One region of the Microbispora triticiradicis genome, then DNA from elsewhere that is predicted to be linked to it. Evidence: riboswitches for the same ligand, from Rfam matches in the RefSeq annotation. Region 1 holds a riboswitch; the other holds the start of a gene.
What was found. A riboswitch is a leader RNA that binds a small molecule or an ion and turns the genes downstream of it on or off. The one in region 1 is predicted to bind cyclic di-AMP.
Positions count from the first base shown of each region.

Region 1 (3,396 bases):
TTCCACCGCGGCGCGTACACGACGACCGAGCCGGGCGGCCTGCGGGAGGCGAGGCCGTGCACGAACGCCTGGATGCCTCCCGGTCTGGGCGGGAAGTCGTTCGTGACGATCAACGTCCTGTTCGCCATCCTCACCCCCGGTATCGGCGCGGCGGACGGTCCACGGCCACGCGGCCCGCCCGAGATCGCATTCTCGCAGGCCCCTTCCGCCGCTCGCCCGCCCCGGAACCAGGACCGGAATCAGGGCCGTGATCAGGACCGGGCCAGCTCGGCCCGTACGGAGGACCGCCAGAGGCGGGTCAGCTCGGCGGTGGTCAGCCCGAGGACGTTCCGCAGCGCGGCGTCGGCGTCCTCGCGCAGCGCGGCGCGGTAGAGAGCGACCAGCCTCCGCTCGCCGAAGCGGGCGGCGATGTAACGGCAGGCCAGCCAGGCCTCCTCGTACGCCTGGGCGGGCCTGGCGGCGAAGTCGGCGGGTTCCGGCAGGCGGGCCAGGGGCGCCCCGGCCGCCGCGCCGGCCCCGGTACCGGCCCCAGTACCGGCCCCGGTACCGGCCCCAGTACCGGCATCGGTACCGGCATCGGTACCGGCATCGGTACCGGCATCGGTACCGGGCGTAGTACCGGCCTCGGTGCCGGCCTGCGGGGCGCCTTCCGCTCCGGCTCCGCCGCCGGCCCGCGGGTCGGCGGCCAGCTCCGCGGCGAGTTCGGCCGCGACCACATGAACGGGCAGGCCGCTGTCGAGGTAACCCACGTAGTCGGCGAAGCCCTCCAGGAGCCACATCGGCACCGCGCGGGGCCCGGAGGCCGCGACGTGCGTGAGCTCGTGGGTCACGACGACCTGGCGGCCGATCGCGGACAGGCGGGCGAACGCGGCGGGCTGCACGATCACCCGGTCACCGGTCGCGACGGCCGCCAGGCCGCCGACCACCGCGGGGGCGGCCAGGACGGCCGCCTGCTCCTCCGTGCGGGGCACGAGGATCACCGCGCCGCCGTGCTCTCCCCAGACCCTCGTGACCGTGCGGTCGGCCCGGCCGGCCAGCCGGGCGACCTCGGCGACCAGCCTTCGCGGCGCGCCGACGACGACGGCGCGCTCGCCGCGGGCGACGGAGGCCCCCGTCCACATGCCGGGCTGCTCGCGCACGGCGGCACGGGCCTGGGACAGCAGGGGCGACAGGGGGTCGGGCGGCGCGGCGGCGGCCGTACCGGCCAGCAGCGCGGCCAGCACGACGGCCACGGACGCCGACCGTCCGCCGCGCGTTCTCACCGGGCCCTCGGCGCTCGCGAGGGCCTGCCGTACGGGATGGGCGGGCGCGGCGCCGGCGGGACCGAGGCCATGGGGAGCATCGTAACGAGGGAACGCCACGGCTCCGCCCACCTGTGAGAGGGGACGGAGCCGTGGAGCGGTGCCGGCGACGACGGGCTCGGCACCGGGGGGACGGATCAGGCGCCGGGGCGTACGGCGCCCACGAAGGTCGCCCTGCGGTAGGAGTCGAGCCTGTCGATCCTGACCCGCGTGCCGCTGTGCGGGGCGTGGATCATCCTGCCGTGCCCGACGTACATGCCGACGTGGCCGCCGCCGCTGGTGAAGATGAGGTCGCCGGGCTTGAAGTGGCCCCAGGACACCTTCGTCCGCACGGCGCTGCGGATGGACCACGTCGTGCGCGGCAGCCGTACGCCGGCCTTGCGCCAGGCGTAGGTGACCAGGCCCGAGCAGTCGAACGAGCCGGGACCGCTGGCCCCGTAGCGGTAGGGGTCGCCGATGTGCTTCCTCGCGGTCCTGACCGCTCGCTGCGCCTTGGCCAGCTGGAGCGCGGCCCGGCTGAGCTTCTTCCGCTTGGCCGCCGCCTTCTTCGTGGACTTCTTCGTGGCCTTCTTGGCCGCCGCGGTGGTGGCGGACCTCGTGTTCGTCTGCGTGGTCACCTTGATGACCGTGACCGTCACCGGGTCTGCCGACGCCGGCTGCGCACCGGCGACTCCCACGGATGCCGTCAAAGCGGCACCTCCGAGGGCAATTCGGGCAAGACGGGACAGGCTAGCGGGGGTGGTAGACAGGATCTCTCCTTGGATCTTCCGCGTACGCCTACCGGGTTAGCTGACGGGTTCGGGCGGGGAAGTCGCCCTACGGCGCGTGGACGCGCCGATTCACCCCGGACCTTCGGGAGGAAGGTCGATGGTTCCCCGGCTCCGTGCCTCCTGACTGCACGGACTCGGCAGGTCGTCGGCGCCCGGAAATCCCCTGGGGGGAGCAAGTAGACGGACGGCGCCGGCGACGGTGGATGACGCGGGCCCGGCCGGCCGGACCGGGCTCGCCGCGGCGAGGCGTGCTCACCGCGGCCCAGAAGCTACCCAGATCAGGCGGCTCCCGGCAAAGCCATCCCGGCGCATAAAGATCGGATAACGACGGCCGCGCGCGAGAAACCGCAGCTTACCCACGTCACAAAAGACCATGTGTGACTCTGCTCACATCAGCCATCGCAATGTCCAAATAAGGCACTTAGCTCACAGCCGGAACAAAGATCACATCGCGGGCTTCAGGGGCGGACGGCGCCGATCGCGTGGTAGTCCGCCAGTGTGACAATCTTCACAACGTCGCCGGTCTGCGGGGCGTGGACGACCTTGCCGTCACCCGCGTACAGGCCCACGTGGCCGTAGCCCGCGTGGAAGAGCAGATCTCCCGCCTGGAGCGCGTCGAGCGACACGCGGCGGCTCGCGCCCCACGCCCACTGCTCGTAGCTCGTACGCGGCAGGCTGACCCCTCCCGCCGCCCAGGAGGCCTGGACGAGGCCGGAGCAGTCCCAGGAGTCCGGCCCGCTGCCCCCGTAGCGGTACGGCTTGCCGACCTGCTTGTAGGCGAACTGGAGCGCCGACAGGGCGTTGCCCGACGCCGGGCCCTTGTAGGCGACGCCCGCGCTGTTGGGGTTGCCGGGGTTGTAGGTACCGAGCGAGCGGAGCAGCTTCATCTGCTCGTTGACGAGCTTGTCGACCTTCTTCTTCTCGTCGGCGAGCTCGCCCCTGACCTTGGTGGCCTCGGCGTAGACGGTCTTCGTCTCGTCCCGCCGGTCCTTGAGGCCCTGGATCGCGCCCTCGTACTGCTGGAGCCGCCCGATGCGCTCGGCGGAGATGTGGTTGTACGTGGCGAGACCGCTGAGCATGGTGTCGGGATCGGGGTTGTAGAAGACGCCCCACGTCCCGATGCCGCCCACCTGGTAGCTGCTGACCGCCATCGTCACCAGCCCCGAGCGCAGCGCCTCGACCCGCGCGTTCTGCTTCTTGTAGTCGTCGTTCAGCGCCAGGTACTTCTTCCTGGCCGACTTCCACTTCTCACTGGCCGCGTTGTAGCGGTCCACGAGCTTGTCCGCCTGCGAGTTCAGCCGGTTCAGCTTCGCCTTGGCCTGGGC
Region 1 covers NZ_VANP01000016.1:123,470-126,865, forward strand. The annotation lists gene FED44_RS30510 (glycosyltransferase family 4 protein) at 1-128, opposite strand, end outside; gene FED44_RS30515 (hypothetical protein) at 252-1,361, opposite strand; gene FED44_RS30520 (C40 family peptidase) at 1,439-1,990, opposite strand; cyclic di-AMP (ydaO/yuaA leader) riboswitch at 2,061-2,221, opposite strand; gene FED44_RS30525 (C40 family peptidase) at 2,530-3,396, opposite strand, start outside.

Region 2 (3,396 bases), on a different contig from region 1:
CTGACCGACGTAGGCTCGCGCATCGTGGACGAGGTCACCGCCCGGCGCAAGGCGGAGATCGCGGCGATCCTCGCCCGGATGTCCGCTCCCCGGCGTCAGGCTCTGATCACCGCCATGCGCGAGTTCACCGACGCGGCCGGCGAACCGCCCACGACCGTCTCGTTCCCGCTCGGCTGGCCCGATCCGTCCTCCTGACCCGTCGCCTGCACGGACTTGGTGATCCGGTACGCCCGCCGGAAGCCGGCCGGGCTCGCGGGGGCGGCGCACTCGCCGGGCACGCGGTCGTCACGCGGACTCAGCATCCGGAGGCGGCGCATTCCCCCGGGATGAGGCCGCCGGAGCCACCGGCCGTCGAGGGCGTGTCGTCGCCTCCGCCGGAGCCGGTGCCCGCGCCGCCCTTCGTGCCGCCGCCCTTCGTGCCGCCGCCCGCCTTTCCGGCCGGCCCGGTCTTCGCCTGGCCCGTGCCTCCGGGCGCCTGACCGGTGGACCCACCGGCGCCGGAGCCCGCGCCGGTGCCCGTGCCGTCTCCGGCTGGCGCCTGCGCGGAGCCGCCGTCCGCGCCTCCGTCCGCGCCGCCGCCCTCGGCGTCGCCCGCCAAGCCGTCATCCGCGCCGTCATCCGCGCCGTCATCCGCGCCGTCATCCGCGCCGTCCTCGGCGTCGGTTCCGGAGTCCGGTCCCGCCTCGGCGGGATCACCGGCGCCGTTCTCCTGCGCCGGCGCCGTCTGCTGCCCGGCACCGCCCGCGGAGGGGCCCGGGTCCGTGGAGCCGCGCAACGCGAAGCCCGCGCCCGCCGCCGCGAGTACGGCGACCAGGATCACGGCGACGATGACGAGGGGCTTCCTGCTCTTCGTGCCGGACGGCTCGTCGCTGGAGAGGATCTCCTGACGAAACTGATCATCCTGGCTCGTCTGTGAGGGGACGCGCCCGTACATGTGAGACAACTCCCAGCGGTCGTATCGGGGGAAAGCTCCACGGCTTCCGCGGGTGGCTGCCCACCCTAGCCGCGCGAGTCGCCGAATTTCACAGACACCCGCAAACGATCTCGAACTCCCAGAGTGTTCCCAGGCGCCTCTCCGGCCGGTCAGCCGAGGAGGTGGAACGGCTCCTGCGCCGCGGCGGGGCCGGACACCCCGGCTCCCACGACCTCCTGGCCGCGCCGCTCGCCGCCGTACCCCTCCCGCCGCGGGCCACCCCTTCGGTGCCGTCCGCCGGACGTCGCCGCCGCGGCGGCCCTGAAGCGCAGACCGGTCACCGCGGTCGACACGAGCGCGAACAGCAGACCGGCCGGCAGGACGGCGTCGCTCGGCGAGAAGGCCGTGCCCGGCGGCTGCCCGTGACCCGCGGCCATGCTCCGCGTGGCCGACGCCGCCGCCCCCTGGACCACCGCCCCCTGGACCACCGCCCCCTGAACCGCGGCGTCCGCCGCCACGGGCTGGACGGTGACGGTCACCTTCGGGATCACCTTGACCTTGCGTGGCAGGCCGTACCCGACGATCTTGCTGGAGTCGCGCACCTTGCGCTTGAGCCAGACGCCGTCGACGTTGCCCTCGATCGTGTGGACCTTGCCGCCGACGACCTTCTCGACGATGCCGACGTGGTCGATGTCCTTGATGCGCTTCGACCCCGACCAGTCGAAGAAGACCACGGCCCCGGGTTCCGGCTCGCGACTCCAGGCGCCCTGCTGCTCGAACCACTTGGCGTGCCGGGTGGTCAGCGCGAACTCGCCGACGTGGTCCTGCACGCCGGCCCGGTCGGCCGCCCACGAGACGAACATGTCGCACCAGGGAGCCGCCTTGAAGTCGGAGTCCATGGCGATGTTGTCGGCGTACCACTCGCCGAACTTGGTCGGCTTCCCGGGCCGTTCCCGGTAGCCGAGCTCCGGGCGTACGGCGTCGAGCAACTGCTGTGCTATCGGATCGGTAGAAATCGAAGGCTCCTATGGCGCGCGTCAGAACATGACGAACCCGCCGCCGGGCACGACGGCATGCGGGCATGACCGTCACACCGACCGTCACGCCGGCGGACGCACCGGCGGACACGGCCGCGGCGGTCCCCGGGCGGGCGGGGTCGGACGGGATTCAGAAACGGGAGATGTGGCAGCCCGTCACGGGCGCGCCGTCACCCCGGAAGCCTGGAGACGTTCCAGGGCGGGCATGTGGTACGGCGACGGAGGCCGGACCGGGTGGGCAGGTGGAGCGGACACTCCACGCGCTCTCCTCTCCTTGGCCGCCTACCGGGTTAGCTGACGGGTTCGGGCCAGGAGTAGCCCTACCGGATGGTCCGGATTCACCCCAGAGAGACGTGGGTCCCCGGTTCCCGGGTTCGATGACATCCGGGATTCGGCGGTCGCCGGTCGTCCTCGGGTTGAGGACCACGCACCGGCGCACTGACCGGAAGCATAGTAGATCACGAGTAGGACACGACCGAAAAACCGGCAAACGGGTCCATTTCTGCACCTTCTGCACCACGCTTCCGCAGGTCCTCGCCCCGACGGCACCTAACCGTGATATGCGCCACATCGCCCGGTACGGGCCCGTCTGGCACTCGGGCTCCCGTATGACGCGGGGTGATCACGATGGCGGGGCGTGAGCGGGCTCGGACCCTCTCACGCCCCGTCGATCCGGCCGGCCCCGCCGCGTCGGACCGCTGGCGTCGGACCGCAGGCGGCGGGCTGCCGCGCCGGCTACCACTCACCGCCGGGTGCGCCGACTCCTCTCCGCCGGCCGTGCTCGTGCTGCCGGTAGTTGGCCGCGAACGCGAGCGCGCCGAGGCCGAACAGGAAGATGATCGCTCCGGTGACCACGTTGTTCCAGATGGTCGCGGTGGTCGCCGGCTGGCCTCTGATCACCCACGGCGCGATGATCGCCCAGACGCCGAGCACCGGTGTCACCCAGCTCACGCCGTACGTCCGGCCGAACGCGGAGGCGCAGCTCAGCGCGAGCGCCGTGACGACCAGCCCGACGATCAGGTTGTTGACCGTCAGGCCGCCGAACCCGGTGAATCCCACGATCCACGGCGAGATGGCGAGGTAGAGGCCGGCGAGGAGCGTCACCGCGTCCATGACCTGCGCCGGGGCGGTCGATCCCGCCCGGTCGTACGTCTGGCGCAGCTCCGTGACGTCCGGGCGTCGAGCCAGACCTGGTTGCACCATGATGTGTCACCTCTTCTCCCAGGTGGCCGGGGGCCCGAGACCCCTCTCTTGCATCATGCAACCGGGGACGGCACGGAGGGGAGACCGCGAGACGCGCGGATTGCAGATGAAGTACATCTGTCAGGCAGATTGCACCGCCGCCGTCAGGGCCTCCGCCGTGTTGACGATCGAAACGTGGCTGTAGGCCTGGGGGAAGTTGCCCACCTGGCGACGGCGGCCGGGGTCGTACTCCTCCGCCAGCAG
Region 2 covers NZ_VANP01000002.1:594,887-598,282, reverse strand. The annotation lists gene FED44_RS07695 (MarR family winged helix-turn-helix transcriptional regulator) at 1-195, shown strand, start outside; gene FED44_RS35685 (hypothetical protein) at 296-934, opposite strand; gene FED44_RS36305 (CHAP domain-containing protein) at 1,084-1,902, opposite strand; cyclic di-AMP (ydaO/yuaA leader) riboswitch at 2,214-2,357, opposite strand; gene FED44_RS07685 (SPW repeat protein) at 2,686-3,153, opposite strand; gene FED44_RS07680 (glycoside hydrolase family 15 protein) at 3,274-3,396, opposite strand, start outside.
Region 2: it holds a riboswitch for cyclic di-AMP, as region 1 does, so the genes downstream of both, FED44_RS36305 (CHAP domain-containing protein) here and FED44_RS30520 (C40 family peptidase) in region 1, are expected to answer to the same signal.